2 regions of the Paenibacillus sp. strain BS8-2 genome follow, and region 2 is predicted to be linked to the other one. Evidence: predicted binding sites of a transcription regulator. Region 2 holds the regulator's gene; the other holds the start of a gene.

Region 1 (16,439 bases), 1.7 Mb from region 2:
GTCGCCTCCTGCAGCCCTGATACGAGCTCAATCCGGCCGAATGCCATCACGCTCATATACGCCGTATCCGTCTTGGCCGGAACGGGATGCGGTATTGTCCCTAATGACTCGCTAATCGTCACACAAGCCTCTGCATGACGGCTAATGATCGCCATCTTGCGCCCTTCGGTCGCTCCGTGAAAATATAAGCAGCCATCCAGCCATACATAGTTCAGCGGCACCACATATGGCGCCCCTCCATCAGATAGACCCAAATAACCGGTCTCCCCCTGTTTGATGAACTGCTCAATCTTATTCTGATCTGTACACAATCGTTTCTGTAATCGTACCGCAAACATGGCGATCTCCCCTTTTCAATGGAATATTAAATATGTTAAGGTCACTATAATCGTTTGTTGTCATGGCGAAAAGTGACAGAAATATATTTTATCAGGGGGACAGTTGATGATTATATCCATTACTCCGCAATTCGATAAGGGATCAGGTACGCCGTTATACACTCAGCTCTATCGTTATATCCGCGAAAGCATAGAGAGCGGCAAGCTCCCGAGCGGCGCCAAATTGCCCGCTATTCGCTCCCTTGCCCAGCATCTAGCCCTTAGCAAGAATACCGTTGAAGCCGCCTATAGCCAATTGCTCGCCGAAGGGTACGTGGATAGCCGAGAGCGCGGCGGTTACCTTATTCAGCCGATTGAACAGCTATGGGGCGCTACGGCGGGGAAAATAACCAAGTCGGCATGTTTACCAATAGTCGGATCCAATGAGCAAGTTGCGCCAAACAGTCACCACTACCCCTCACCTGATTACGTGTTCCGATACGGGGATATCGCATTTGACCGCTTCCCACTCGACCTATGGAAGTCCTGTCTAGCTGGTGCAATCAATGAAACAGCCCCTGATTCTCCATACGATATCCTCGGTTATGGCGACCGGCTTGGACATCTTGGACTGCGGGAGGAGCTGGCCGATTACGTCTATCAAGCTCGTGGTATTACGTGTTCCGCCGATCAAATCTTTATTACCGCTGGTACCCAATACGCGATTTCCTTACTGCTGCAAGTCATGGATTTGCGCCAATTGCCCTTTGCAATGGAGGAACCTGGCTATCATGGCGTAAGAGCGGTTCTGCAAAACATGGATTGCCTGATAAAGAACATCCCGGTTGCTGCCGACGGCATCGACATAAACATGCTTGAAGAATCCGATGCGGCGATCGCCTATGTCACCCCATCGCATCAATTCCCGCTTGGGATGGTTATGTCCATTGAGAAGCGCCTTCGTCTGCTCCAGTGGGCGGCAGCTCATGCAGCGCTTGTTATCGAGGATGATTACGACAGCGAATTCCGCTACGGCAGCCGCCCTATCCCGTCGTTGAAAGCATTGGATGGTGACGATCGCGTGATCTATCTAGGCACATTATCCAAAGCTTTTCTTCCTAGCGTGCGTCTAAGCTACGTCATCATGCCACGCAGCTTTATCCCCTTGATGCAGGATAAACTGGCTTCCTATAGCTGCTCGGTCTCACCATTGATTCAGCAGGCCGTATGGATCTTTATGAAGCAAGGGCACTATGGCCGCCATATCAGGCGGATGAAGCGCGTTTATCATGCCAGATACAAGGCGCTTATCGATTCCATCCAGTTGTTGATGGGGGATCAGGTACATATCGTGGGGGACAGCTCAGGCATGCATATCTTATTACGCGTACCTGGACGAAGCTCGGAAGAGCTGATCCACCTCGCACAGCTGAACGGCTGCCTTCTCTTTCCGGCAATCAAACATTGGAACGAACCTGACGAAGCAGCCAGACAATACCTTATGCTTGGGTTCGGTGCGATGGATGAGAAACGGATCGTGGAGGGTGTTCGCAAGCTTGCGGAAACGTGGTTTCCTGCCTAACGAAACCACGCTTTTCGCCAGATATTATCTGAATATTATAACTTCAAAAAATCGCTTGCATTGAAAATCAATATTGTGCAATAATATGTCTTGTGCCAAGCATGAAGCAATAATTGAAAATGTGCCGTTGTAGCTCAACTGGTAGAGCAACTGACTTGTAATCAGTAGGTTGGGGGTTCAAGTCCTCTCGACGGCACCATCTTTTCCCTGGGACATATTACAGCTTGGTAGAGCACCTTACGACCAATTTCAATCATACATTTATTTAAAACCTTGTACATTTAATGTGGAAGGTTTTTTTGTGCTATCTAGTGATATCAAAAAAGCCAACCGGGTTCGGCTGGCTTTGGTCTCGATGGATGATTCTATTGATCTGCATCATCCCATTTTTTTGAATAGGCTTTTTTGGTCACCCATAAAGTAACCCATGTGACTAGCGCGATAATAATTACAGAAAAGATCCATACAGAAGCAGGCACGTTGCCCAAGAGCCAACCCTCCCTTCTCATCCACCCTATCGTATCATAATTTGAATTGTGTTGGATACCGAATGACGATCGGTTAGAATAGAGTTCTACAACCGTTCACATTTCAACAAACAAGGAGGACATTGCATTGGATTTCAAGCTGGATCTATTGGATACCAAAATCGAATTCTACGAAGCAAAGGATCTAAACACGCTGGAGACGCTTATTGAGCAAGCAATCGATATTAACAAAGCGCTTATGCTCGATGTGCATGCCGTTTCTCACCAGGTGATCTTCAATCCTCGGACGGAGAAGCCGCACTATAGCGCTGTCGTTCACTTCAAGCTCAAGCGCAAAAGCTAAACCTGTGCAGTCTCTATAACTTAAGTCTGTACTGGTGTGGCGATGTCCCCATCATTCGCTTAAACAGTTGGATGAAATACGATACATTCGGCAGTCCTACTCGCTCTCCGACTTGCTCGACCGACATTTGCGAAGAGCGGAGCAAGGAGCATGCCTGCTGGATCCGACGCGCGGCCAAATAACCAGTAATACTGCTCCCTGTTTCTTGTCTGAATAGTCTTGAAACATATGAGCCGTTCAGATGCATTTCGGCCGCAAGTTTGTCTAATTCGAAGGGCTCGTCGTAATGTTGTTCTACCCATGCCATAATCCGATCGGCATGTCTGATCGGCTGCAGCTGCCCTTTATCTTCTACAGGTGTCACACGTTGGATGACGGATAACAGCTGAAGCAGGAATAATGCCGCATGTTCATCGCTCCCTCCGTTTCCTGCATTCCGACTATCCTGGAAGCCATCCACCGCCGCCTCCACTTCATCCCGGTACTTAAGCAAATCTAATCTTTGCTCAAACAGACCTTTTCTCATCCTTAGAAGCCGATCCTTCATTAAAGGGAAGGCTCCCAAAAAACTGTCCATCACAGCTGGCTCGAAATGAAATACACTTCGTTCGTATGGCTGGCCGTGCCTAATATCAAAGTTTAACCTGTGCAATTGGTTAGGCAGGAAGTAGAACAGCATCCCAGCCTGCAGCTCATATGATTTCTGATTGACGATCACTTGCCCGTTCCCCTGATGCACATAAAGCATCTCGAACCCCCAATGCCAATGATAATAACCATCGAATGGCTGCTCTGTTAACGTCCGATGTGACCACAGATATGATTTGTTTTGCGGATTCAATGCCAGGTAGAACGAATCCTTCATCTCTTCCCTCCGTTATGTACACGCTGTTATGTCAATTGAACAACATTTTCATTCATTGTACAACAACTTCCCGTCCTTGTCAGAAGCTATAATGAGAGCAGATACCCACATATGACAAGGATGAACAGGGAGGCTTGGCGTAAATGATGGACGCAAATGATAAACAAAAAATAATGCTTCGTATCACAGACAAAGTCGAAGCGATGATCGGGCAAATAGGAAGCAAATCCCCTCATGTCGCGAATGAAGACGGGATCTATGACGATATGCGTCACAGCTGGTGGACATCCGGCTTCTGGCCGGGGTTATTATGGCTCATGCATGACGTAACGGGCAAAGAGAGCTTTAAGGATGCCGCTTGGAACTGGGATGCACAGCTGGAACTTTGTTTCAAAGAACTCCCGATTGGGCTTCATCATGACGTAGGCTTTCAATTCCTGCCTACGGCAGTATTTAAATACGAGCGGACAGGCGATCAAGAAGGCTTACGGATTGGTTTGGCCGCAGCGCAATATCTGGCAGGCCGCTTCAATGTCGAAGGCGGATTCATTCGCGCATGGAATGTAGAACAGGCGGTCGGCTGGGCGATTGTAGACTGCATGATGAATATCCCTCTCTTGTTCTGGGCTAGCCGCACAACCGGCGATCCTCGTTTCAAACATATCGCGATTCGGCATGCGGATACATTCCTGAAACACGCCATTCGAGAGGACGGCTCTGTCTGCCATATTTTATCGTTCGATGCAGAAACGGGCGAGTTTATCGAGGCGTTAGGCGGACAAGGCTTGTCCAGCACATCGTCTTGGAGCCGCGGTAATGCTTGGGCATTATATGGGCTCTCGATCGCCTACCGCTGTACAGGAGAGGAACGATATTTGATGGCGGCGAAACGTGTCGCTCATTACTTTATTGCCTCTTTGCCGGATGATCATGTACCCCACTGGGACTTCCGTGTTGACAATATCGAGCAAGAGCCTCGCGATACGTCAGCAGGTGCAATTGCCGCTTCTGGATTACTCGAGCTTGCGGATTTGGTGCCCGCTGTCGAACAGCGCATCTATGCTGCGGCTGCGGAGCGCATCCTGTATGCATTAAGCGAAAACTATGCAAATTGGGATATACCGGAGCGTGAGGCAATTCTCCGCGAAGGTACCGGTCATAAACCTGCCAATGTGAATGTGAACGTATCGCTAATCTATGGCGACTATTATTTTGCAGAGGCCTTTGCGAAGCTTAACGGCTGGAAGAATCGGATCTTCTAGCGTGTGATGGTATTTGCATATACATTCTTATAATCGAACAAAAACCGACCGTCCAAGCACCACTGGACCGGTCGGTTTTCTTCTTTTCGGTCATGATAATCTTAGGAACATGTTATCACCGTTATTTTATGTTATGACAGTATGACCGTCCTGCATCAATGGAAATAATGGAAGAAAACCGAACGTGAGGTGCCTCTACTGATGAATCTGCGAAATTTAAAGCAAAAAATAGGCATGAACGTAGATATGCGGCATCAATACTTGACCTTTGCCGATCTGGAGATAGAGATCCTTGGACTTTCGTCCCTCCTCGACTTTACCGCCACACTTACCCATATTCAGAATCAAGTTCATCATGATCGCAGGATGGATCTCGATATGAACACCATCATGACTAACTTAGGTAACATCGAGCATGAACCAACCGAAGAAAAGCTGTTTTCGTCGATTCTGCGCGGAGATCTCATCTTAAAATTCGTGCTAGCAGAAACGATCGTCATACTAACCCCGGTCAACCGAGTATTGTCACGGAGTATCGAAACACCTTTGACCGAAAACGTGCTGCGCGGTCCATCCAGCGCTTACACCGAGGATATGGATACCAATATCGGACTAACGCGGAGACAGCTTGCTTCTGAGCATCTCCAGGTCAACTCCTTCCTGCTGGGCACCACGCAACAGAAGCGGCTCATCTTGATGTGCTGCGGCGATGTGGTTGATCGGAGTTTGTTAGACAACGTCATGGCGATGATCGAACAGAACAAAACGATGGATATCCGTAATTTGCAGGAGCTGTCTCTAGCGCTTGGCTTCTCCAAATGGTCTCTCATCACGAAATTTAATACATCCGAGCTGCCTCAAGAAGCGGAGACAGCGCTGCGCAAAGGAAAAGTCGTATTATTTCTCGATCGTATGCCGTTTGCCATCATTCTGCCGAGCTTGATCTGGGACATGTTTGCCATAGAGAATGACCGTAGTTTTCCAGTAATCTTTATGTACCTGATTCGTGTCTTGCGTATCATCGGTGTTTTAATCAACATCCTCATTCCTGGCTTATATGTTGCACTTGTCTCAGTTAATCCCGATGTGCTGCGCATAGAATTAGCTTTGTCCATCGCCAAGAGTCGACTCGATGTTCCATACCCGTCTCTCGTAGAGACGTTGCTGCTGCTGGTCATATTAGAGCTTATTCTCGAAGCCAGTATACGACTGCCCAAAAGTATCGGTCCGACACTTACCATGGTAGGCGCCATAATCCTCGGACAAGCTGTAGTCAGCGCGAAGCTGGTCAGCAATTTGTTGATTATCATCCTTGCCGCGACGACGATTGCGGCGTCAGTTGTTGTTGGATTCCACAACTCGATCACGATTCGGATGTTCAAATATTTGCTCGTCGTGCTGTCTGCCATTTATGGCGTTATCGGCTTGCTTGCAGGTTTATTTCTTATATGCGCCTATATGGCGAGTATCTCTTCATTTGGCATCCCTTACGTCCATTTGATGAAACCGAGGAGTGAGCAGAATGGTTAAGTCGGGTCAAGTCGCCGTCTTATATGTACTGATTCATATTGGCGTTATCTTCTTTTTGTATCCGAGCAACCTTCTTGTGGCGATGGAAAGCGGACACTGGATTGCTGTCTTCGCTTGTTTTATCCTCCATATCGCTGTCGTATGGAGCTATATGTGGGGACTCGGGCGCTTCGAGAAAAGCAATGTCATTGATATCTTTATGAGGTGGAGCAAATGGGCAACCCTACTCATTATGACGCCCGTTTTCTTGTACTTGATTGTTGTTGCTATCATTTCTACACGGGCCTATAGCGAAATTATCTCGTTAATGTTTCTGTCCAGCACACCGCTCTGGGCAATTATGATTCTAATCCTTGTCGTCTCGACTTATCTTGCCATACAAGGTATTGGTGCGATATTCCGAACAGGCGTACTGTTGCTTCTCTTATGCGTGCCCCCACTGCTGTTTGTCCTTGTATCATCGTTCCAGCATGTTGATTGGCATTATCTAGTGCCTCTCTACGACAATACCGCATTTAGCTGGTCATTCCTGTTTAATCGCCAGTTCCTTATGAGTTTAATTGTATCGGGCGGCTGCTTCCTATTTCTTGGTTTCATTCAGCCAACGATCACCTTTGACCAGCGCAAAATTCGATACGCCAGTTTACTGTTGTTTCCTTTGATGTTAATCGCCGTATATGTGCCACTATTAACGTTCGGACATAGCTCAGCCTCCACCTTCCTCTTCCCTTTTATTATGGTGACGGACATCGTAGAGGTGAATTGGCTAATGTTCGAGCGAGCCTCTCTGTTCTTTACGCTTAGCATGATTGCTTTAATATTGCTCTATCTATCTGTGATCTTATGGAACGCTATCTATATGGTGCAGCGAATGATGAAAGTTAGCTCACTGATCATAGCAGCCGTCCTTTGTCTCCTTGTATATATCGCATGCTCGTATATTACGGATTGGGATCATCTGCAGCAGTTATTGTGGTGGAATACGCTGCTGAGACTCTATATCATGCTGGTCATTCCCGCCGGCACGCTTGTGCTAGGGATCCTTCATCACCGGAAGGGGGGCATCCGGCATGCGTCAAATGAATAACAAACGTATACTGATTGCTTTCCTTGTGATCGTGCTTACCATGCCAATCGGAGGCTGCTGGGACAATAAGGACATCAATCATCGCTCATTGCCAATCGTTATGGGGATAGCCAAGAACGGTGACCAATATCAAGTCATCCTGCAAGTGCCCGAGCCTAGCAATACAAACGCCAGCCTGCGTGTCATCAAAGGTCAAGGCTCTACGATAAGCGCAGTGGTCGATCAGATCAGCACCAATATGGAGAGTCAGATCGATCTGCTGCATCTCAAACTCATTCTATTCGAGGATAAATTCGCTCAAGAAGGACTTGGCGATGCGGTCGAATCGTTTATGCGCTCACACGATATTTCCAGTAAGGTGATGGTTGCGATCTGCGATGAACCTCTCGAATCGTTCTTCCATAACATTGACTCATATACCCAAAACAACGGCACCGTTCTACTCAGCTTCTTCGAGAAAGAAGCTGGCTGGAATCCCCAAGTCGCCAGTACCCATATTTGGGAAATCTATAGAAGCATGCGATCGTTTACACATGATATCGCGATGCCCATTGTACACTCAGGAACCGGAACAGTCATCAAGAGCAACGGCTCCGCCATTATTCGCAACGGCCGAATGGTAGGCAAACTCACGAAAGGAGAAACACTGCTCGTAAGTGCCTTCTCCGGCAGCAGTGCAATGGGCAAAATCGAAGTGATGGAAAACGTAACCGTCGAAATTATTTGCAGTATCAACTTCCATCATCATCGCATACGGGACGGAATTCCGTATCTCCAATCAAAGATTCGATTAAGAGTAACGCTGCTCGAGACCAAAGGCAATCCAAGTCCGCAGCTAATCAAGGAAGAAGTGGACAAGCTGCTCCGGGCAAGGTACGACCGCGTCATGAGAAAGATGAAGGCAGCAGGTGCCGATATCATGGCCGCCGGTCAATACTTCCGCGGAGACCTGGATCGTGACCAGCTTCAACGATGGCGTCAAGATTATTTGCCCAAGCTAGAGTACGAAGTTGAAGTCAATACGGTCATCCAGAATACGGGATTGCTGCGCGGAGACTCCTAGCGGACCAGTGGATATCTAAACTACCAGCTCTTTCATTACCGCAGCAAGCGCGTCGGCTGTACGATAACTTTCTTCGAGCGTATTGTCGACGCCACCCATCTCGATCACGAGGCTGCCAGGCGAAAGCGATTGGTTATACTCCGCATTGCCCGTCCCAGGCCCCTTGGACAAAACGCCACGAGATATGCCGGGATACTTTGCGTTTAACGCCTCATGAAGCTTAAGCGCAAATGCTTTGTTTTCTTTCCAATTTGGATTTCGTTCACCAATAACAAATAATATTTTGGCATAAGCCTTGCCGTTGATCTCGATTGTTGTCTTATTCCGTTTCTGCGAGTCACGATGAATGTCAAAGAGATACGTCAATTCTTTATGATCCTTTAAGGCCTCAACGACCGTCTGTTTCGAATATTTGTAGGAATAGGCATAGTTGAATTTCGTAACCGTAGTGGGGTAATCCGTCGTTTGGTGGATGGAAGGCAGACCAAGCTTCTCCAAGCTAGCAGCGAGCCGCTTGCCGACTTGTGTGACATTAACCGTCTTGGAGCTGGCATCCTTGGCTCCTGCTTTGAGCTCGGGGTAATAGGATTCGCGGTTATGTGTATGATAGATGAGGAAAGTTGGGGCTGCGCTTGCAACCTGAACAGGTTTATCGACTTTTTGCGTATTCGCAGCTTGTGCCGGCTGCTCAGTTGTTGCTTTGACAGGGACGGTTGCCTCCGTCGAAGTCGTTGATTGCGTATCTTTGTCTGTAAGCGGCTTGTCCGTTGCGATGTTCTGATCGTCAGCAGCAGCCAACAAGATATCTGTCGAATTGATGACGCTTGTCGAAGATAAACCGTATAGATGATTGAGCTTGTCCCATGACGGAAGAGCTTGCAGACCGCCGAGAGCCGCCAGCTCTGTCTTAGCAGCAGCATGCAGAAACCAGTTGTCAGACGGCGACGGGATCTCTTCGACTGCCGCATATGTAGTCGGTTGAGTGTTGGCGGCCAGCCCCCATCCCACGCTGACTATCGTCGAAAACAAACAAATAACAGAAAAAAAAGTGCCGGACACGAGCCATTCGCGCAGCTTGTACATCATCGTAACAACCCCCAGTTCACTCTAGCGTTGTTACTACTATATGTCACAGTACAAATCGCTAGAATCCAGAGTGGGAGTTTTTATCTTTCTCATATTTCTATCATTTGGAGAGGTTTTTTTGTGATTAACGAAATAAAGAAACCCGACGTTTTGAAAAAACGCTGGGTTTCTCTATGCTCTGAGGTATAGCCAACCCCAATATGATATGGGGGCTGAACCCTTCCATCTAAATAGACATAATCAATGTCCACCGAATAAACATCTGCTCAAGAAAGTACTATAGCCTGTATGAAAAATATTGGATTAACAATCAATCCCAGGTTGCAGAGAGCTTTTGGTCTGATTTGGTATAGGGACATGTGTCTGATATTCTGACTCACCGCGTTCCCCACACTCAATTACACTTACTAAATCCGCAAATCGAACATTGTTTGCAGCCTTCGAGATTGACAAGGGCAGCAGAGCCGCAGGATGGACATAGATCCAGCGAGGCATGTGAATCGTCCGGCTGTGCATCAAGCTGCTCGATTTCACCGTTGATATGTGTATCGAGTGCTTTTGCAACGGCATCGGCAATCGATTCTACGCGATTGGAGCCGAATCCGATTGCGCCAGTCCCGCCGATCCCCTGCAGATGCTTGATAAGAAGCTTGGCCTTGTCCCCATGATCGCCGTAACGGAGGAAGAGCGAGCACACCCTGCCAAGCGCTTCTGCCATCGCGAACACATCAGAGCCAGCCTTACCTACATTCAGGAAAATTTCCGCCGGTAATCCACCTAAGTCATTAATCGTAATATAAGCCATGCCGAACGGCGTGTTGATCTTATAGGTGGCTCCGCGCAGCACGGCTGGGCGACGTTTGTACGATTTGTCTGATTCTACACGATCGGCTTTTATCGCTTTATCCGTCGCTGCATCCGTGCCCGTCGCCGATTCCTCCCCTAAATCCTTCTTGCTTGCCGACAACACCTGCACGTCTCGACTACCGTCACGGTAGATAGTGACTCCTTTGCATCCCAGCTCGTAGGCTAGCTCATACAACCGTTTCGTTTCTTCGATTGTGAAGTCTGCCGGACAGTTTGCCGTCTTGGAGATGGAGCTGTCCACCCAACGCTGAATAGCGGCTTGTATTCGGATATGATCCTCTGCAGACAGGCTCATCGCCGTTACGAAATAATCGGGAAGTTCGCTGCCCGGGTTGTGATCCTGCCACTCTTGCGCGATCGGCACAAGCTGCTTGTCGTACCCCAGCCTGCTTTGACGATAATATTCGAAGGCGAAATACGGTTCGATCCCTGTAGAAGTTCCGACCATCGTTCCTGTACTTCCCGTCGGGGCCTGAGTCAGCACCGTAACATTGCGCATCCCTTGTTTGCGAATCGCATCCGCCACCTCAGGAAACGCTGAAACAAGCTCCTTCATGAAGCCGCTTTGCAAATAAAGCTCCGTATCAAAGGCCGGAAAGGAGCCTTTTTCGGCTGCCAGTCGCGAGGAAGCCAAATACGCTTCCTTCGCAATGTAACCGAACAGCCGATCCACGAATCCAATCGACGCTTCGCTGCCATACCGGATACCGAGCTTTATCATTAGCTCCGCCAGCCCCATTGTCCCAAGACCAATACGCCGCTCTAACTTTTGGTTTCGTTCATTTTCCTCAAAGTGGTACGGCGTTGCATCAATGACATTGTCCAGGAATCGAACAGCGGAGCGTATCACCTCTCCTAGCTCCTCCCAGTTCACATCATGACTTGCGTCATCGTAAAATTTGGACAAATTGATTGCGGACAAGTTACAGACGCCCCAGTCAGGCAACCCTTGCTCGCCACATGGATTGGTTGACGTGATCGGGTTGAAGTACCAGCTGTTGGATTGTTTATTGTACCGTTCCATAAATACGACGCCAGGCTCCGCCGATCTCCACGCCGATTCGATAATCGTGTGCCAGATATCGCGGGCAGGAAGTCGTCGGTAGGTTTTGACCTCCTTGCCCAGACTCCGCCACTTCGCCAAATCCCCATCCCATAACTCGTCGTAACCTTCCGCTTTCGTATCCGGGAACACGAGCTCCCAGTCCAGATCCCGTTTCACCGCATCCATAAAATCGTCGCTGACGCATATCGATAAATTGGCGTTCGACACTTCACCCATGTTTTCTTTGACCTTAATAAACTCCATGAGGTCGGGATGCCAATCATTCAACATCAGCATAAGCGCGCCTCGTCGCGATCCACCTTGCTCAATCAGCCCTGTCGTATAACTGAACAAGCCTCCCCAAGAGACGGCACCGCTAGAAGACCCATTCACACCGGCGACTATGGCTCGCCGAGGTCGAAGCGTCGACAAATTCATCCCGACGCCGCCCCCACGAGCCATAATTTCCGTCATATCCGCAAGTGTGTGGATAATGCCGCCGCGACTGTCCTTGGGCGATGGCACGACATAGCAATTAAATAACGTCAGCTCATCACTTGCGCCGGCTCCTGCCATAATCCTGCCGCCCGGAACAAGTTTCCAGTCGTCCAGCATCACTCGGAAGCGCCCCACCCACTCCGAACGTTTCGCGGGCAAGGATTCGGCAGATGCAATCGACTCTGCTAGCCGCTCCCACATCTCGGCAGGCGTCCGTTCCAGAGGTAAAATGATCTTTTCGACTGTTGATGTCATCACATCGCCGCTTAGTAAGCGGATCACAACATTTTGCCCGTCGCGCTGAATCACTTCGCCTACTTCCTTAGAAGGAAATTTGGGATCATCCTTCACAAGGACAAGTACGGTGTCCCCTGCTTTACACGATTGGCCGTCCGGACATTTTCTCGCATAACGATCTAAGAAGATTTTTTCACTCAGTCCATCAAGTTTCTTGGCCATCTGATATCCTCTCCCTTGCCGCGGATTTGAACGAGATATCCTTACCTAGCTTGTACCCAACAACGTGTTCACTATATATAGTATTTGTTTTTCATTTTAACACACAATATATAGTCATTCACTACATTTTCCAGCTTCTCTTATGATTATGGGCCAACTAGGTCATACTAATGACAAACTTTCTATTTCGAAGAAGAGGAGCTTCCTATGACCGATCAAATATCGTCATCATTCAAACCTTCAGCGGCAGGAGCGACGGCCAGCGGCGAGGGCACTGCAACACGGAAACTGCACCCGTTGGTCGATCTGCAATTTGACCGTTCCTGGTTCGAAGAGCTCCAGCACCGCGTATCCCGAGGCGGACAGTGGGATGACTGGACGTTGTACCAACTCGCAATGGAAGCCGAACAAGCGAAACGCGTCGAAAGCTTCGAAGAGTTGCAATGTCTGCGTACGCTGCCAGACTTTGAGCCGCTGCCTCATCAGATCGGAACGGCTGGCAAAGTGCTCCATGAGATGGGCGGGCGGGCAATTCTCGCGGATGAGGTTGGCCTCGGCAAAACAATTGAGGCTGGACTCGTCCTCAAAGAATATATGGTCCGCGGACTCGTGAAACGGGCGCTCATCTTAGTTCCCGCTTCCTTAGTATTGCAATGGGTGCGGGAGCTCAATCAAAAATTCGGAATTTCCGCAGTCGCTCAGAAGAGAGAGCATACTTGGGGATACGATGTTGTGGTTGCTTCCATCGATACGGCCAAGCGCGAGCCCCATCGCGAGAAGGTGTTAGGCACCGATTACGATCTCATCATCATCGATGAGGCTCATAAGCTCAAAAACAAAAAAACGACGAACTATCAGTTCGCCAATCTTCTCCGCAAGAAGTATTGCCTGCTTCTAACCGCGACGCCTATCCAAAATGATCTGGATGAATTATATAACCTGATTACATTACTCAAGCCCGGTCAGCTAGGCGGTCAAAGCGAGTTTGCTGCCAACTTTGTCGTCGACAAACGATTGCCCAAAAACGAGGATCAGCTGCAAGAGGCGCTCTCTAGCGTTATGATTCGTAACCGGCGCGGCGACGGCGGCATCCATTTCACCAAACGTCATGTCAAAAATATCCCATTGTCGCTCTCCGAAGACGAGAAAGCTCTTTATGATGCCGTTACGGGCTTCGTCAAGGAACGATACAACGAAAGCGGCGGTGATCTGTCCAGTATGCTATCGCTTGTCACCTTGCAGCGCGAAGTATGCAGCAGCCGTGACGCTGTGTTCCTAACGTTAATTAACCTATTCAAGAAAACGGAAGAGGATTCTCCAGTGCGACCTAGAATTTGGGGGCTCGTCGAGAAGATCAAAGGAATCAAAGCCAATACGAAAGCGGAAAAAGCGATGGAGCTCGTCCAAGAGATGAATGAGAAGGTAATCATCTTCACAGAATATCGGGCAACGCAAGAGTATTTGCTGCAGTTCTTCCGATCCAAAGAGATGATCGCTGTCCCCTACAGAGGCGGCATGAATCGTGGCAAGAAGGACTGGATGATGGACCTGTTCCGTGGGCGCGCGCAAGTGATGATCGCAACGGAAGCCGGCGGTGAAGGCATCAATCTGCAGTTCTGCCGCAACATGATTAATTTTGACCTTCCCTGGAATCCGATGCGCGTCGAGCAGCGGATCGGCCGCGTGCATCGTCTTGGTCAGAAAGAGGATGTCCGAATCTATAATCTGTGTACACTAGGTACGATCGAAGAGCATATCGTCGGACTTCTCCACGAGAAGATCAACCTGTTCGAGCTTGTTATTGGCGAGCTGGATCATATCCTGGAGAAAATGGACGGCGGCGAAACTATTGAGAAGCGATTAGCGAAGGCGATGTTAGAAGCAACCGACGAGCAAGAGCTGAAGCAGCAGCTTGATCAGCTTGGCAGCTCCATCAGCCAGCTTCGTTCGGATCATGAGCCGACCAAGAGCCCTGATCTGCTTGTGAAGCTGGATCGGTTAGGTCAGAGCGTGGAGGTTAAACAGTGAACGAAAAGCAGATACACAAATTTGTAGGTCGGTTCCTGGACGCAACAGGCTGTTCGGTATTAGAGAAGTCGAATGCGCATTATATGGTTAAGCTCTCACCTGCGGCAGACCGCGAGCTGACGAACCGCCCCTATTATTGGAGCTTTGTCGACCGGATAGGTTCAGAACCCGAAACGATGACCTTCTTGTTTGTCACGGACAAACCCAAGTATGAGGCGATGATCGCCAAACCCGAGCCAACGTCAGCTGCCTCCACTGCTAGTGATCCCATGGCTTCTTCCGCAGACGCTGCACTAGCCCGATCATTTGGTTTCATTAATTCCAGCATCGCCGCACCGGCACGCGTACCACGCGAGGACCTATATTTCGGATCTCGCAAGCTGGATGTTTTGTTTGGGGCAACGCTAAGCAAGGGCAGCTATGTCTATCTATTTCAAGATCCGGACAAACGCGGAGGCAATCCTTATAGCTCCACCCCGTACACCGCATGGTTAGGCGTCAATTTGCGCGTTGAGCTGACATGTGATCGTAAGCGAGATGAAATTCATAGCTTCGGCGTATCGCTGGTTACCGGTCATATCGTAGAAGGTTTCCACGATCAGCTGCAATTGTTGAAGCTGACACCGCGGCTGCCTGCCAACATACACCTCGCGAGGAATGGGATCTCTTATAACAAAGCGCTGTCATTAATCGAGCAAGCATTGGAGCGCAAATTGAAGTCATATGATTACAGATGGGCCGAAGATGCTTCGGCAAGATTGCAAGAAGAGCTGCGTCGAATTAACTCCTACTATGAGCCGTTGATCGCAAATGCGTTGCCAGAGAATTTATCTGCCATTCAGGAACAATTCTCGCAGCGGCAAGCGGAGATTAAGTGGCAATATGAGCCTAGAGTGACGGCATCCGCCATTAACTGCGGCATTTTCCATCTGGAGGGCATTGATTGATACGGATCTGACGGGAATCGTTTCATTGCGGCAAAAGAAGCGGTTCCTCTCCCGATATTGAACGACAGGTTGCAACAGTCTTCTTCGAGCTTGTCCGCTACAATGAACAACAGAGGTGATAATGATGCGCAATAGCTGGAAAATCGCGACAGCGGCAACGATGCTTGCTGTTATGCTCAGTCTCTCGAGCGGAGCTTCCGCCCAAGAATTTACGCCCGCTTATACCGTGACGCACCAACCTGGCGAACAGGCAATAACGCTCAAAGAGCAAGCAAAAGTATGGATGGACGAGTTGTCTAGCTCCGGGGATGAAACATTTAAGGATTGGCGTGGCTCTTGGATTAGCACTGCGCCGCTTGGACCCGGAACGCACAGCTGGCTCGTATTGCTCAAGAAAAATCAGCTTATCGTAGGGTATATGGTCGTTTATGCGAAGGATGCAGGAGGTTTTATACTCGGTGAATACGGGATTGGCGAATATCCGCCATTCAGCAATCAGTCGCTTCAATTAACATTAGAGAAGTTAGGTTTGACGGGATCGTCAATGAAAGCAAGGAGGCTCTATGTACACCCCTTGCAAGCTGCATGGCAGGTTACGACGAACAATGCAACAACGGATATCGCCAGTAACAATGTTCATTATACAGATGCTTATTCCGGCGAGGAACTTCCTGTAGACTCCGAAGGCTGGAGCCGTTTACAAGGTAACGCAAAGAAGCATGGGCTGACTAACGCCCACGCTTCCGTCATTGCATCGTCTGCCATGTCCGCTTTCGATCCTTACGGTCGACTGCCATGGCTGACTTCAAGCCCTTATCCATTTTCTTCGAATCCCGCTGCAATCATGAAAGAAAACATTGGTAATGGCGCAGAGCTCCGATATGTCAGCGAAGCCTTCCAAGGTCGAATGTTGTATGTCTGGTCCGTATTGGGTTATACGACATGGTCCGATGGAGAGTTGTTTATTAGCTT
Region 2 (16,439 bases):
GGGCGTCGCTGCGCGTCTGCTGCCGAAGCGCGTTGATGCTTGAGAATAAGGCAAGTACCGCATCTAGCGCATTAATGCCTTCGTATGGGCTAGCTGCCGCATGCGCGGCGATGCCATTATATTCGAATCGAATCGCGTCCAGAGCAAGCGACTGCCCGGACCTCTCGAAGCTATGATAAGGATGCGCCATCAATGCGATATCGCAATCGTCGAATAAGCCGGCTTCGGCCATCGGGACCTTGGCGCCTTTTGTCTCCTCGGCGGGCGTGCCGTACACGCGTATCTTACCGCCGAGCGTGTCTGCCACTTGTTTAAGTGCAATGGCTGCCGCGGCGCTCATGGTGCCAATGAGATGATGTCCGCATGCATGACCAAGCCCCTCGAGCGCGTCGTATTCGCATAATAACGCGATTACGGCTCCAGGCTTGCCCGTGTCATATTCGGCCAAGAAGGCGGTTGCAAGATCGAGGACGCCTCGCTCAACCACGAATCCTTCGTTCTCGAGCAGGTTGCTCAGCTGTGCAGCTGCATAAAATTCTTGGTGGCCAAGCTCCGGTCGCCGACCGATACCGATCGCCGTATCACGGAACAACTCCGCATGCTGATCGATGGTGTCTAATGCTGTTTGTTTACTCATGTTCGTATTCATCCTTTAGGTCGAAATCATGGTTTCATTATATCATATCCGGCTCAAGGCTCGTTAGTTGACGCTAGACATTTAACATGCAGTTTACAGTGAGATGAATTCGGGATGATGCTTAGTATCTATAATTTGGTTAACTGATACTTGTCAATAGGAGGATGGAATCATGGTGACGACAATGCCCAGTCGCAATATGGCGGAAACCGAGAACATGGAGTCTAATGCTGAGGTCTCTGTCCGGAAGGCGGAGTCGCGGTCTACTGTTACTTCTGAGGCATCTAAGAGAGCAGCCATCCGATTGATCGATTATGTTAGAGAAGCCCCCGTCGTGAGCGAAGATGCGTTATGCAAAGATTTGCTCGATATATTCCAAGAAAATGCGGAATGCGAATGTATCGTAATGGTGAATGGTACGAGAGGCGGCATCAGCGGACTTGCCATGCGCAATCGTTTCTCGTACAAGCTTGCTCATCGATATAGCGTCGCTTTGTTTTACAATAAACCCGCGCTTCAGCTCTCCGACCGCGATCCGATCATCGTTGACGCTGAAACTACGGACCCGCGCGAGCTTCTCGATCTTGCGATGTCTCGTCAAGACGACACGCTTTATGATTGTATCATTGTTGTTTCTCGCGGACAGTTCGCGGGGGTGCTGGCGGTCAGCGATCTGCTTCGCATGTCGAAGGAGCTGCAGCAGCAAGCGATCGAAACACAAAAGGATACGCTGCGATCGGCTCAGCAACGGATCGAAGGGATTGAGGGAGCCGTGGAAAGCGTTCGTCAATCCGTTCAGGGCGGCGAGTCTTTATCGATGAAGATGGTTGATCTCACCTTGCAGGGCAAGAGCGAGCTCACCGTCATTCAACAATCGTTCCAGACGATCGAAAGAAGTTCTGTGATGCAGGAAGAACGGATGAGGGAGCTGGAGCGGGAGATGAGCTCCATTGGCGTAGTATCCAAATTGATCAAGGAGCTTGCTGAGCAATGCAACATCCTGGCGATCAATGCCTCAATCGAAGCGGCGCGGGCCGGCGAATACGGAAGAGGCTTCTCGGTTGTAGCAGGCGAATTCATGAACCTGGCTAATCAAACCAAACAATCGGCAATCGAGATTACGGGGATTACCAACAATCTTGTGCAATCCATTATTAGGGCGTCTGAGCATGTGGATGAGGGACGCAAGCTGACGACATCCAGCAGTCAGAACGTCGAAGCTGCTAACGCAGTCTATCAGGATATCTTCAAAGCGGCTGCTGACAACCGGAGCAGCGTGCAGCAGATCGGAGAGCTTGCTAGAGTGGCGCATAGTCTTGCGGCAGAGGTATCTCTGGAGATGGAGCAGCTGCGCCGTTCATACGCTTAAGCGGCATGATTCGAGGTCAGTTGGAGGTTTTTTCGCTAGTTTTTACCTCTGCTTTACAATTGAGAAATTCTCTATTAACATTCCGGGCGTAAAATACAGGCTGGGTTATTTAATTATCATACTAAGGAGGCATTCTTATGATGTCTGTCAGAAAAGAATTTGATCATGGCCTCGAGCAACTGCATACATGGATCGTGGAGATGGGGAATTTCGTGGAAAATGCGCTGGCCGAAGCGGTGATGGCACTGAAGAATGTCGATACGCAACGTGCGGCGGCTGTTATCGAGGACGATCACCAGCTTAATGCGATGGAAGAGAAAATTATGGATCTGGGAGCGAGGCTTATTGCGACCCAGCAGCCCGTTGCAAAGGATCTTAGACGGATTCTCTCCTCCTTCCGTATTGCAAGCGATCTGGAGCGAATGGGGGATCTCTCTGTCGATATTGCCAAGACGGTGCTTCGACTCGAAGGTCAGCCGCTAATTAAGCCATTGATCGATTTGCCGAGAATGGCAGAGATCGTCGCAACGATGACGTACGAATCGATTCAGTCGTTCATCAACGAAAATGTGGACCTTGCTTACAAAATGGCGAAGGACGACGATCAGGTGGATGCGCTCTATGGACAAATTACACGTGAGCTAACGATGCTGATGATGGAAAATCCGCGCAATATCGCGCAAGCATCGCTGCTGAGCTTTGTAAGCCGCCACTTGGAGCGATTTGGCGATCACGCCACGAACATTGGCGAGAGCGTCGTTTATTTGGTCACTAGCGAACGTCCGGATTTGAATCAATAAGCTAGGAATTGATTATGGCATCACCAAACACCTAAAGAGCGGTGCGTTGCATCAGGGATCGAGGGGAACGAAGTGGGCAAGATCGAAGAGGGATTGTTGCACAGCGCGTTGTTGTCGGCTATTGCAGAACGTTTGCAGGATGGCGATGTAACGATTCTGTTCATGCGGTTTCCTGCTGATCATGCGGGAGCGGTCGTCGCAGCGGAAGAGTGGGAGGGGCAAGAGCCCGGATTGTTCTGGAAGCAGCGTCTTACGACCGGCGTGCTCTATTGGCTTCATCATCCTGATGTCGACTTGACGGCTGAACAAGTGGAGAAGCGTGTGCTCGAGCAATGGAGGCTGCTGCTCACTAGCGATGGCATCACCAGATACGATTCAAGGCATGATGCGGGTAAGAGCATCGGTGTCGGAGCTGCAAAGCTCCGGCACATGGACTTACTATCGGTAGATGAAGGTGAAGTGATTTCGTGCATGCAGCATGCGCTGGGCAGGGGCAATGAGCAACGTTCGGCGCATATGCGTGAACATGTCGAAAACTCTCAAGTGGTAGCGGGTGGAGGTTATACGATCGGCAATTTGGCAAGCGAAGTACCTTTGTTTGATAGTCTTGCCAAGGTATCAGAAGTATCCCATTTGTTCGACACGAATCCAACGGTTCAAGGTGTTATCGTTGTGAAGGAGCGTCGGCCCGTCGGTCTGATCATGCGAGACAGATTGTATCAACAGCTTGCCGGGCAATTCGGTTATGCGTTATACAGCAGTCGCTCCGTGGAGCGGCTCATGATCAGAGATCCGCTTATCGTCGAAGAGCATACCCCGGTCGAGCTTGTATCCCAAATGGCGATGTCCCGCGACAATTCTCAGATCTACGACATCGTAGTCATCGTCAAGGACGGGTTAGTGAGCGGAGCGGCTACGATTCGCGACATCTTGGCTTGTATGACGGCGCTTCGAACCGAAGCGGCGCGCACAGCGAGTCCGCTAACCGGATTGCCCGGCAATGCGGGCATCGAAGCGGAGCTGTCGAGCAGGCTCGCGAGTCGCAAGCCATTTGCGGTGGTGTACGCTGATCTTGATTACTTCAAGTGGTTTAACGATTGTTTCGGCTTTGCCCGCGGCGATGAACTGATCCGCTACCTGGCTGAATTGCTGGTAAGCGAGTTCGGCAAGAGCAATCAATCATTTGTCGGTCATATTGGAGGCGACGATTTTATTGGTGTTCTTGACCCCTCGAATGCCGAATACATATGCGAACGGCTCCTCCAGCAATTCGATCATGGCGTACATCGGCATTACGGAGGATCAGACATAACAGTCGTAGAGAACCGCGAAGGTCAGAAAGTGGAGCAGAGAGGCGTCACCTTATCCTTGTCACTGCTGCAATGCGATGGAAGCAGCGGCATGGCGCTTGAGGATATATCCTTAAGTGCCGCGAGATTAAAGAAACGGGCCAAGTCGATATCGGGCAGTGCGTGCGTCGCAGGAGTATGGAACAACAGTCAGCCGAGAGAGAAGTGAGGGTAATCATGGAGCAGCACGAAGCTAGTGTCAACAAGCCGTATAACCGGGAGGCCGGTAAGATGCCTATCTACCAATTGTCCGTCGTCGGATTGATGTGGGACCATTCGGGGTTCCGCGACAAGGGAGGCGAGGAGGCATCTAACGAGCTATGGCAAGCTTGGACTAGCTTTGTGGAGCGATGTATACCCGAGCTTATCCCGAGGAGTGTCTTGAATTTCAAGTATCAATGGATGGCTAATGATCTGTTTATCTCTTTCATGCAGATTCCGTATGGCGATGAACATCCCGAGTATGGACTTAGCGCCCAAGTACTAGATAAAGCGAGTCGATTAGAAAACGACTTCCGCAAGGAATGGGCACGCAAATCCAACCTTGCTCCGCTAGGCAGACTCCGTGTGGGAATTGGCGCATTAAACTGCGGTGACTCTGAAGAGATCAGTGAGGATCTGTACTACCAAGCGATGAAACAAGCTATTGTGCATGCGCAGTCCGAAGGCGGTACAGAGCAGCTTCAACGAGATCGATTTTATCGCGAGCTGGTAGATTCCAAATTGATTTTTCCTGTTTATCAGCCCATCATCTCCATTCGCAGCGGTGACGCCTTCGGATTCGAAGCCCTCACCAGGCTGCCAGCGAACGCTTGGTTCGGAGGCCCTATGGATTTGTTCCGCTATGCCGAAGACAACGGAGGCGTTTACAGGCTTGATCGTCTCGCTCGTGAGCTGGCAATCAACGGGTGTTTGAAGCTTCGTAATGATCAGAAACTGTTCATTAACGTAATGGCGCAAATCATGGAAGATCCAAGGTTCTCTCCAGGCAGAACGATTAGCTTGCTTGAGGAACATCATCTGTCACCTCATCAGGTTGTCTTCGAGATAACGGAACGAAATTCGATTGAGGATTATCCTTCTGTCAAGAAAGCGCTGGAGCATTATCGCAGTCAGGGCTACCGAATTGCCATCGACGATGTTGGGGCAGGCTATTCGTCTCTGCAATCGATCGTCGAGTTAAGGCCTGATTACATGAAGGTGGACAGATCGATTATCCAACACATCCATAACGACGATGTGAAGGCTCATATCTTGACCACTCTTCAAGAGGTGGCTGGCAAGATCGGCTCGGAGCTGATCGCCGAGGGCATCGAATCCGGAGAAGAGCTGGAAAAGCTTGTGCAGATGGGCATCCCTTACGCGCAAGGCTACTTTCTCGGACGACCTGCCGCTTTCCCCGGATAAGTCTGGCCGGAAACGTGCGCGACATCGGATACGCGGCTTCGCTCAGCAATGATCAGTCTTCGGAGGCTCCCGCTTGGGATGCCTTTTTTTGTGCTATAATAGATGAAGCAATAATTGCTGGAAGCGAGGTGTTTGTTGGACTATGGACAAATGGATGTTGATCGATGGCAACAGTATCGCCTATCGAGCTTTTTTTGCATTGCCGCCGCTTACGAATTCGGCAGGTCATCATACGAACGCGGTATTCGGTTTCACGACGATGCTGCTTAAGATGCTCGAGGAGCAGAAACCAACACATGTCCTGGTGGCGTTTGATGCTGGGAAAGTAACTTTTCGCCATGAAGGATATAGTGAATACAAAGGCGGTAGGCAGAAGACGCCGCCCGAGTTATCGGAACAATTCCCTGTGCTCAAGGAGCTCATCTCTGCGTTTAATATCTCGCAATTCGAGCTATCCGGTTATGAGGCAGATGATATTATTGGCACACTGACGAAGCTGGCGGATGAAAGAGGAGTGGAAGCCATTGTCGTAACGGGCGATAAGGATATGCTTCAGCTAGCTTCGCCGGGCGTGACCGTAGCGGTGACGCGCAAGGGCGTCAGCGAAGTAGATTGGTACACGCCAGAAGCCATTGGCGAGCGTTACGGATTAGAGCCTCTCCAGATCATTGACCTGAAAGGCCTGATGGGTGATACATCCGACAATATTCCCGGCGTGCCGGGCGTCGGTGAGAAAACCGCACTCAAGCTGCTGCACGAATATGGCAGCGTAGAAAATGTGCTTGACAACCTGGCTTCGCTCAAGGGCAAGCTGAAGGATAATATCGAAGCGCATAAGGACGACGCCGTCATGAGCAAGAAGCTGGCTACGATCTTCCGCGAAGTGCCGCTGGACCGCGATGCGGAGGAGCTCCGCTGGAATGGCTATGACAACGCGAAGTTAGGGGAATCGCTGCGTAAGCTGGAGTTCAGGACGCTGCTTGATCGGCTGAATCTAGCTTCCGAAAGCGGCGCGAGCGAATCCGCGGCGCAAGCGGCTGCGGCGGAGCTGAAGGTAACCGCAATCCAGTCCGAGGGAGACGCCGGAGCCATTGACCGACTGATGGACAAGCTCGAAGCATCAGACAAACATGGCCTATACATAGAAGCGATTGGCGAGAATCCACATCAAGCGGATTTGCTAGGTTTGTCCGTATCCGTTGAGGACGAAGTGTTTGTCATTCATCGTGATGTGATGGGACAGGCTTTTGCCTCGAAAATCATAGATTGGTTAGGAGCCGAGGATCGTCCGAAGTATGGCTTCGATCTGCATAAGTCGGAGCTTGCGCTTAGCTGGGCTGGGTTCACATTAGGCGGCGCTGCATTCGATATTCAGCTTGCGGCATACTTGCTTAATCCTACCGATACGCAATTGTCGCTTAGCGCGATTAATGAGCGCTTCGGGCTAACAGGTGTGCCGTCAGACGAAGCGGTATATGGCAAAGGCGCCAAGTTTAAGGTGCCGGATCATGACGCTTTATTCCGCCATTTGGCGCTAAAGGCGGATGCTGTGCGGCGTCTAGTGCCTGTTATTACCGAAGAATTGTCGGAATCTGGCATGAACGCGCTGTATTACGATTTGGAGCAGCCGCTTGCACGCGTGCTTGCCGGCATGGAGCATCAAGGAATTAAGGTCGAACGCGAGGAGCTGGAGAAGCTGGGGGCTAGTCTGGAATCCCAGTTGTCCTCGATCATGACCGATATCTACGCCAAGGCAGGCGTGGAGTTTAATATTAATTCACCCAAGCAGCTGGGTGAGATTCTATTCGAGAAGCTGGGCTTGCCAGCCAGGAAAAAAACGAAGACCGGTTATTCGACCGACGCCGAAGTGCTGGAGGAGCTTGCGCCTTATCACGAGATTATCCCTCCGATTCTTCACTTCCGACAGCTGTCCAAGCTGCAATCCACTTACGTTGAGGGCTTGCTGAAGGAAATTCGGGAGGAAACGGGCAAGGTGCATACGTATTATCGCCAGACGATCGCAGCGACCGGTCGACTGAGCAGTCAGTTCCCCAATCTGCAGAACATCCCGATTCGTCTAGAAGAAGGCCGGCGAATCCGCAAGGCGTTTGTCCCAGCGGAGTCGGGCTGGCATATACTCGCAGCCGATTATTCGCAGATTGAATTACGTGTGCTGGCGCATATTTCGGGCGATGACAATCTCAAGGAAGCTTTTATTAACGACATGGACATCCACACCAAGACGGCTATGGACGTCTTCGGAGTGGAGGCGGAGCAAGTGGACGCCAACATGCGTCGCTCCGCCAAAGCCGTTAACTTCGGGATCGTATACGGCATCAGCGATTTCGGATTGTCACAGAACCTTGGTATTACGCGCAAAGACGCGGGTCAATTTATCGAACAATATTTTAACGTTTTCAAAGGTGTAAGGAAGTTCATGGATGATATCGTCGCCAGCGCGAAGCGGGACGGCTACGTCACGACGTTGCTGGACCGCCGCCGCTTCTTGCCGGAGATCAACGCATCGAACTTCAATCTTCGTTCATTTGCCGAACGGACCGCGATGAATTCGCCGATCCAAGGCACGGCTGCAGATATCATTAAGCTTGCAATGGTACAGATGGATGCGGCCATGCGAGAGCGCGGCTTGAAGAGCCGGATGCTCCTTCAGGTACATGACGAACTTGTATTCGAAGTACCTGACGACGAGCTGGAATTGATGAAGAAGCTGCTGCCCGAAGTGATGGAAAGCGCCCTGAAGCTGGATGTTCCGCTCAAAGCGGATGTCAGCTATGGGTCGAATTGGTATGAGGCGAAGTAGACTTGCAACATTTGGCATGCGGCACATGCTGTACGAACAGCGACGGCAAGATGACGTATGCCGTATAATGGGCTCAGAGGTGAAGAGACATGCCTGAATTGCCGGAAGTTGAAACGGTAAGACGAACATTAATCGAACTGGTAGCTGGCAGGCGGATACAATCCGTCACCGTAAAGCTGCCGAGAATTATACAACGGCCCGCCGAACCCGAACAATTCGCGGATGCACTAGCGGGACGTACCATCCAAACGGTGGAGCGAAGAGGGAAGTTTCTGCGGATCGTGCTGGACGGACTCGTCCTGGTCTCTCATCTGCGAATGGAAGGCCGCTACGGAGTATTCCCTTCTGATGAAGAGCCGGAGCTCCATACGCATGTGTTGTTTCATCTGGATGATGGGACCGATCTCCGGTACAAAGACGTACGCCAATTCGGCACGATGCATCTCTTCGCTGCTGGCGAGGATCTGCTGCTGCCGCCGCTTGTCAAACTTGGGCTGGAGCCGCTCGGAGACGAGTTTACGCTTGATGCGCTGCGCCATAGACTAGAACGGAGATCGACCCGCATCAAGCCGCTTCTGCTCAATCAGGAGCATATTGTAGGGTTAGGCAATATCTATGTAGACGAGGCGTTGTTCCAAGCGGGTATTCATCCCGAGCGCAGCCCTCAGAATCTTAGCGATATAGAATGGGAAAAGCTGTACGACTCCATTAGAGCCACACTGGAGCGCGCAGTTGATGCAGGAGGCTCCTCCATTAAGTCTTATGTGAATGGACAAGGCGAGATGGGGATGTTCCAGCATCAATTGCTTGTGTATGGACGCAAGGACGAAGCTTGTCCTTCTTGCGGAGCTTCGATCCGTAAGTTCGTGGTAGGCGGCAGAGGCACGCATATCTGTGAGCGTTGTCAGCCCTTGTCGCCGAAGCGGACACGTAACCAAGCAACGAAACAACCGGTTGTCCGCTCGTAAGAGGACTGCCATCCCAGCTTTGCTTGTGCACCCCGAACCGTTATCCGCATATGATGATGTGGGTAGGAACGATAGGCGAATGCCCCTATCCACTAAGGGATAGTCGGCGTTCGTCCTTGCGGGGAGGCGCTTCAAGGTGGTTGCACATGTATTATCTATGCTTGCGCTGGCCTTTGCTGTCAGTCTGGACGGCTTCGGGGTCGGTGTTACGTATGGGCTAAGGAAGATACGTATTCCGTTTCTGTCGGTGTTTATTATCGCTTGCTGCTCCGGCATCATCATCTGGCTGTCGATGCAAGCGGGCGGATGGTTAGGCGGATTCGTATCGGAGACGGCAGCCAAGCTGGTCGGCGCCGGGATTCTCATTGTGATTGGTTGCTGGGCGCTCATACAGTTGAAGATTGGCAAGAAGAGCAAGGAATCGGATGAGCTGGTCATCCCAGCGGAGCCGGTGATAGTCACGACCACTCCTATGACGATCTTGAAGCTCGAATTAAAGCGACTTGGGCTCGTTATCCAAATCTTACGAAAGCCGCAAACGGCCGACGTTGACCGCTCCGGAATCATATCCGCTTCGGAAGCTGTTATGCTGGGCGTTGCGTTGTCGCTTGACGCATTCGGCGCCGGGATTGGCGCTGCTTTGCTTGAGTTGCCGGCTCTGTCGACAGCGCTTGTGATCGCGATATCCAGCGCGGTGTTTCTGGTGTGCGGCACACGGATCGGCATGCGGTTCGCTGCCAACAAGAGTATGCACGCCATTACGGTGCTGCCAGGCATTTTATTAATCATGTTAGGCGTTATGAAATTATTATGATCTGAGGTGATACGGATGATCATCGGATTAACAGGCGGTATTGCCAGCGGCAAAAGCACAGTAGGACGATTGCTAGCAGAGCGAGGCGCCAAGTTGGTGGATGCCGATGAAGTCGCGCGGGAGATCGTCCGTCCTGGAGAACCCGCGCTTGAGGCTATCGCCTCTCTGTTCGGACAAGCTATCCTTCATCCTGAAGGGACGCTGGATCGGCAAGCATTAGGGAAAATCGTTTTTCACGACAAGGAAAAGCTAAGTCAGCTCGAAGCCATTACACATCCAGCAATCCGTCAACGCATGCAGTCGCGCATACATAGTTTCGAGTCACAGAATCCAGGCGGTCTGGTTGTAGCCGATATTCCGCTTCTGTACGAAACCAAGCAAGAAGCCTTGTATCAAGGCATCATGGTTGTCTATGTGCCAGTTGAACTGCAGCATCAGCGTCTGATGGATCGGAATAGCATGAGCCCCGAAGAAGCAACGAGGCGGATCTCATTGCAGATGGACATCGAAGAGAAACGCAAACGTGCGGACTGGCTTATTAATAACAGCGGATCCTTAGAGGAGACGGAGCGACAGGTACAGCAATTCTGGGATAGTCAGGGGTTCGTATGAGGAAGAGGAAGGGAAAGCTTGTAAGAAGGCTGCTGTTCTTGACGTTAATCGTCTTGATTGCCGTATTGTTTGTCCAGTCCGACTGGCTGGCACGCTGGATGTATCCCATCCATTACAAGGAAGATATTAGAGTAAGCGCTTTGAACTACGATCTGGAGCCGCATCTTGTTGCTGCGATTATTCGCGCAGAGTCCAATTTCGAGACGGGCAAGGAATCGAAGAAAGGTGCGCTTGGACTCATGCAGCTGATGCCAACAACGGCGGAATGGGTTGTGGAGAAGGCGGGCTTCGAGTCTGTAGACGAAGACATGCTTAAGAATCGGGCAGATGTCAGCATCGAGATCGGATCCTGGTATCTGGCAACGTTACATGAGCAATTTGATCATAATAAAGTCGCTTCCATCGCCGCCTATAATGCGGGTCCCGGCAACGTTCGCAAATGGCTGGACGAAGAAAAATGGGACGGAGAGCTGAAATCTTCGGACCAAATACCGTTTGGTGAAACGAGACACTATGTACAACGGGTCTTTTATTATTATAATAAGTACAAGGATTTGTATCCGGAATTCGATTAATGCCGACCATGCCAATAGACAAGAAGCCCCGAAGGGCTTGTCGCTTCAGGACAAGCACCTTCGAGACCTCTGTTATCCATACGACTAATGAATCAACATTATTTGTGGCCAGACAGGGATTGTTCAGCGATTTGGACTAGACGCTTCGTGATAGAGCCCCCGATGGAGCCAGCGTCTTTAGTCGCCATGTTGCCGTAATACCCGTCTTGCGGAATCGCGATGCCAAGCTCTTGAGCGACCTCATATTTCATTTGGTCCAGAGCAGCTGTCGCTTGCGGTACAACCAGGTTGTTCGATGCCATTGATGTTCACCTCCTTGCGGTTGGTACATGTATTATGTGTCGTATTCGAGTTTTCATTACAGGAAACGTATGGCAGAGAAATTAATGTTGATTCGTTCCACGAAAGGAGGTCCATTCTACATGAAATGTCCATATTGCGATTACTCCGGCACCAAGGTGCTGGACTCCAGACCCGCTAACGAAAACAAATCAATCAGGCGCCGCCGCGAATGTGAGAAATGCAGCAGGAGGTTCACGACGTTTGAGATGATTGAGGAAACGCCGCTAATTGTCATCAAGAAGGATGGCAGCCGAGAAGAATTTAGCCGGGACAAAATATTGCGAGGTCTCATTCGAGCCTGTGAGAAACGTCCAGTTCCAGTCGAACGTCTTGAAGTCATCGTCTCCGAGGTAGAGAAGGAGCTAAGAACAACAGCCCATGCGGAGGTAGACAGCAGCGATATTGGCAGCATTGTCATGAATGAGCTGTATCCCGTTGATGAAGTGGCCTATGTTCGGTTCGCATCCGTCTATCGGCAGTTCAAAGATATCGATATGTTCATGAAAGAACTGAACAGCCTATTGTCGAAACATCCGTTAAATGGCGGAGAACGAAACAATTAATTGAATAATCAAGATGAAGGAGCTTCTCCATTCGCTTTATGCGACGTGGACCAGCTCCTTTTTTTGCGTTTGTTGAACAATTGTTGAGAACGAGGAAAAACATTTTACATTTTACATTGAATTTACACTCCGCATATACGCACTTTAAAAATGCTCTCTATAATTCAATTTGTAGCCAGTAAAAATATAGGTGGAGGAATGAAACCAATGAAAAGTTTTCTAAAGGGTAAGATGTTCACGGGGGCTGTTCTAACTGTACTAACTTCGGCCATGATTGTTACAGGCTGTGGAAGCAACAACAACAATAATACGAGCGGTGCAGCAACTAACGCTCCGAGCAATGCACCAACGGAAGCGGCATCGCCTTCTCCTGAAGCAGCAGCTAGCGGAACGGTAACACTTGCAGGTTCTACATCGGTACAACCACTAGCAGAAGAGCTTGGAACAGCTTATATGGGCGTTAACAAAGATGCGAGAATTGAAGTTGCAGGCGGCGGCTCCGGCGCTGGAGTCAAAGCAGCACAAGCAGGTACAGCTGATGTCGGTATGGCTTCCAGAGGAATCAAAGACGAAGAAACAGGTATCGAGCCAATCGTCATCGCAATCGACGGTATCGCGGTAGTAGCTAACTCAGGCAATAATATTGAGAATCTTACTGTAGATCAAGTCAAAGGTATCTTCACTGGTCAAATCAAGAACTGGAGCGAAGTAGGCGGACAAGCGGGCGACATCGTTGTTATCAACCGTGAAGAAGGTTCCGGTACACGCGATGCATTCGGCGAGCTGGTACTTGGCGAAGAGCCATTCGTCGCTGAAGCGATCATCCAAAACTCCACTGGGGCAGTTCGTGAAGCAGTTAGCCAAGACGTGAACGCAATTGGTTACATCTCCACTGGCGGCCTGAATGATAGCGTAAAAGCAGTTAAAGTTGACGATCACGAGCCGACTGAAGAGAACATCAAATCCGGTCTGTATCCGATCCAACGTCCATTCAACTTCCTGGTAGGCGAGTCCAAAGAATCCACGGCGATTACACAAGCGTTTATCGACTATGTGCTTAGCGCTGAAGGTCAAGCAATCGTAGCTGATAACGGTTATGTAACAGTGAAATAATGTTCTAAAATTGTAAACATGCAATCGCGAGGATAGCAGATCATGCGCTATCCTCCGCGTTTGTTCTAAAGAATGGTTCATATTGACCGTCGTGTCGTGGGGGGATTGATGTTGAGTAGGATCCTGGAAGAGAAAATCGTAAAAACCTTTCTGTTCATCACAGCATTTACAGCAGTATTCAGTGTATTGTTAATCGGAGTTTTCATCTTTATCGAAGGTATGCCTATTTTCTTCAAATACGGAATCGTTGATGTATTATTCGGAAGTGTATGGAATCCTACTAATCAGGTATACGGCATCTGGCCGATGATCGTAGGTACGATCTATGTAACCTTTGTAGCTATTCTGATCGGTGCGCCGATGGGCGTGGGAGTAGCGGTCTATCTTGTAGAAATTGCCCATGTACGAATATCCCGGATTATTATTCCAGCTGTTGAATTGTTAGCCGGAATTCCATCCGTCGTATACGGCTTGTTCGGAATGTTCGCCGTCCGAGGTGTGATCTCAAACCTGGAGCGAGGGCCCTTAGCAGACTACTTGCCATCGAACTATCAAACGGGTTATTCCATCATAACAGCCGCTATTATATTGGCGATCATGATTTTGCCAACTATCATCAACATCTCACTGGATGCGCTCAAAGCAGTACCTCGTGAGTATAAAGAAGGCTCACTTGCTCTTGGGGTTTCCCATTGGCAAACGATTTACAAAGTTCTAGTGCCTGCAGCGAAATCCGGTATCATTACTGCTGTGATTCTTGGGGTTGGACGGGCGCTTGGCGAGACGATGGCCGTTATTATGGTTATCGGCAATACACCGCTTGTGCCGGCACTCGATTGGACTGGATTATTCGCTCCTGCGAGATCGATGACTGCAAATATCGCGCTAGAGATGGGTTACGCTGGACCTGAGCATCAGCAAGCACTATTCGCTACCGGTATCGTGTTGTTCTTGTTTATCCTCGTGCTTAACTCCGTCACGACGCTGCTGGTTCGCCGGAAAGGGAGGAAGTGATTGCCATGAACAACGTAGTCAGAAATCAACGAATCGCTTTCGCCTGCCTTAGCGGACTTGGGTTGCTTACGGTTTGTGTATTGATCTTTATAATCGGCTATATTTTGAGCCAGGGTTTCTCCATGATCAACTATGAATTCCTGACCTCCAAGCCGCGCAAGATGGGTTCGGAAGGCGGTATATTCCCTGCCATTATAGGTACCGTATATCTAGTCGTAACTACCATGGTAATTGCCACACCTATTGGCGTAGGTGCAGCCATTTACTTGAACGAGTATACAGCCAAAGGGAAAATTACGGCCATGATCCGGTTCGCAACGGAAGCATTGGCGGGTATTCCTTCCATCGTGTTCGGTTTGTTCGGGTTTGCATTTTTTGTAATCTTGCTGGAGCCTGTTACTGGGGGCTGGTCGATCCTCTCCGCATCATTAACCGGTGTGACGATGGTATTGCCTACTATCGTTCGTACAGCCGAAGAAGCGTTGAAGGCCGTACCGGATACGCTGCGCGAAGGAAGTCTTGCGCTAGGTACGACGAAGTGGCAGACCATTAAGAGCTTGATCCTGCCAACGGCAATGCCCGGCATTATTACAGGTATTATTCTCTCGATCGGTCGCGTCGTAGGTGAGACGGCGGCATTCCTTCTAACATTGGGCGGTACGCTGCTCATTCCACAATCGTTGATGGACGGAAGCCGTACACTATCCTTGCATCTCTACATGGTTGCGATGGAAACAGGTGCGATGGATATGGCGTTCGGAACAGCGGCCGTGCTGATCGTGTTAATTCTGATCATCAACTTGACGGCAACCTGGCTGTTCCGCAGATTGATCAAACGTTTCTCATAATGATGTGCTTGTTCAAATAAAGGCAGACTACAATGACTAGAAGGGAATGATTCATGTGCCAACCACTCAGATCAAATCGATTAGCGGAGCTGTACCAGCCGGTAATGGCCATGCCGTTGATTCCGGAAACGCCAAGCCGCAGATCGTTGCGCAGGATCTAGACTTGTTCTATGGAGATTTCCAAGCGCTGCACAAAATCAATCTGGATATCTCCGAGAAACAAATTACAGCCTTGATCGGACCGTCGGGCTGCGGCAAATCAACGTTTCTGCGTACGCTCAATCGGATGAACGATCTTGTAAAAGGCGTTCAAATCAATGGCGAGGTACGCATCGGCGACGAAAATATTTATGACAAGTCGGTTAATGTCGTCGAGCTTCGCAAAAAAGTAGGCATGGTGTTCCAGAAGCCGAATCCGTTCCCGATGAGTATCTATGACAACATCGCTTACGGTCCACGCGCACATGGCATCAAGAAAAAATCGCAGCTCAACGAAATCGTCGAACGCAGCTTGACTCAAGCAGCACTGTGGAATGAGGTCAAAGATCGTCTGCATTCATCGGCATTGGGACTGTCAGGCGGCCAACAACAGCGTCTTTGTATTGCTCGCGTGCTCGCGGTGGAACCAGAGATCGTCCTGATGGATGAACCGACATCCGCGCTTGATCCGCTCGCAACATTAAAGGTCGAAGAGCTGGTTAATGAGCTGAAGCAGCAATATACGATCGTTATCGTCACACATAACATGCAACAAGCAGCTCGGATCTCCGATGTGACGTCGTTCTTCTTGAACGGTAAGATCGTTGAAACCGATGTAACGAGCAAGGTGTTCACGAACCCGTCCCACAAACAAACGGAGGATTACATTACGGGCAAGTTTGGGTGACTTGTAGGTTACTCGTGAATGTATTGAAAAGGCATCCAGGGAGATGGATGCTTTTTTGGCTTTTGCAGCTATTTCATATTGGACTATCTGATGAACTTTTTTGTATGCTATTCATTGGAGGTGATGTAAATGAGACTACTCTATAACCTACTGGACCGAATTAAAGAGGGTGTAACACCAGGTCATGAATATTATAAAATGGATAGCAATGAATACAACAACTTCCTAAAGCTGCTTGCGAAGCAGGGGTTTATAGAAGTTTCAAACTCAATTCGACGCGGGTTTTCTATTGTCGAATATAGAATTACGGATAAAGGGATA

The links. The regulator NrdR, encoded in region 2, represses ribonucleotide reductase genes. The targets are predictions, from matches to a motif close to AACACNATATATNGTGTT.
Region 1: ACX1C1_RS23070 (adenosylcobalamin-dependent ribonucleoside-diphosphate reductase) is a predicted target of NrdR. The motif match lies at 12,593-12,610, and genes of this name have one in related genera.

What each region holds. Positions count from the first base shown of each region.
Region 1 is NZ_CM137010.1:5,257,439-5,273,877, forward strand. Features, by position in the region: gene ACX1C1_RS23020 (pyridoxamine 5'-phosphate oxidase family protein) at 1-338, opposite strand, end outside; gene pdxR (MocR-like pyridoxine biosynthesis transcription factor PdxR) at 445-1,899, shown strand; tRNA gene ACX1C1_RS23030 (tRNA-Thr) at 2,023-2,098, shown strand; gene ACX1C1_RS23035 (DUF2536 family protein) at 2,515-2,730, shown strand; gene ACX1C1_RS23040 (helix-turn-helix domain-containing protein) at 2,744-3,595, opposite strand; gene ACX1C1_RS23045 (glycoside hydrolase family 88 protein) at 3,742-4,857, shown strand; gene ACX1C1_RS23050 (spore germination protein) at 5,059-6,387, shown strand; gene ACX1C1_RS23055 (GerAB/ArcD/ProY family transporter) at 6,380-7,474, shown strand; gene ACX1C1_RS23060 (Ger(x)C family spore germination protein) at 7,458-8,537, shown strand; gene spoIIP (stage II sporulation protein P) at 8,553-9,623, opposite strand; gene ACX1C1_RS23070 (adenosylcobalamin-dependent ribonucleoside-diphosphate reductase) at 10,018-12,492, opposite strand; gene ACX1C1_RS23075 (DEAD/DEAH box helicase) at 12,700-14,520, shown strand; gene ACX1C1_RS23080 (YqhG family protein) at 14,517-15,467, shown strand; gene ACX1C1_RS23085 (hypothetical protein) at 15,589-16,439, shown strand, end outside.
Region 2 is NZ_CM137010.1:3,601,417-3,617,855, forward strand. Features, by position in the region: gene ACX1C1_RS15440 (M20 family metallopeptidase) at 1-637, opposite strand, end outside; gene ACX1C1_RS15445 (methyl-accepting chemotaxis protein) at 810-2,006, shown strand; gene phoU (phosphate signaling complex protein PhoU) at 2,147-2,806, shown strand; gene ACX1C1_RS15455 (GGDEF domain-containing protein) at 2,879-4,324, shown strand; gene ACX1C1_RS15460 (EAL domain-containing protein) at 4,294-5,562, shown strand; gene polA (DNA polymerase I) at 5,705-8,383, shown strand; gene mutM (DNA-formamidopyrimidine glycosylase) at 8,473-9,351, shown strand; gene ytaF (sporulation membrane protein YtaF) at 9,488-10,165, shown strand; gene coaE (dephospho-CoA kinase) at 10,181-10,777, shown strand; gene ACX1C1_RS15485 (lytic transglycosylase domain-containing protein) at 10,774-11,352, shown strand; gene ACX1C1_RS15490 (small, acid-soluble spore protein, alpha/beta type) at 11,451-11,654, opposite strand; gene nrdR (transcriptional regulator NrdR) at 11,775-12,257, shown strand; gene ACX1C1_RS15500 (phosphate ABC transporter substrate-binding protein) at 12,465-13,370, shown strand; gene pstC (phosphate ABC transporter permease subunit PstC) at 13,479-14,384, shown strand; gene pstA (phosphate ABC transporter permease PstA) at 14,390-15,232, shown strand; gene pstB (phosphate ABC transporter ATP-binding protein PstB) at 15,279-16,118, shown strand; gene ACX1C1_RS15520 (SMI1/KNR4 family protein) at 16,248-16,439, shown strand, end outside.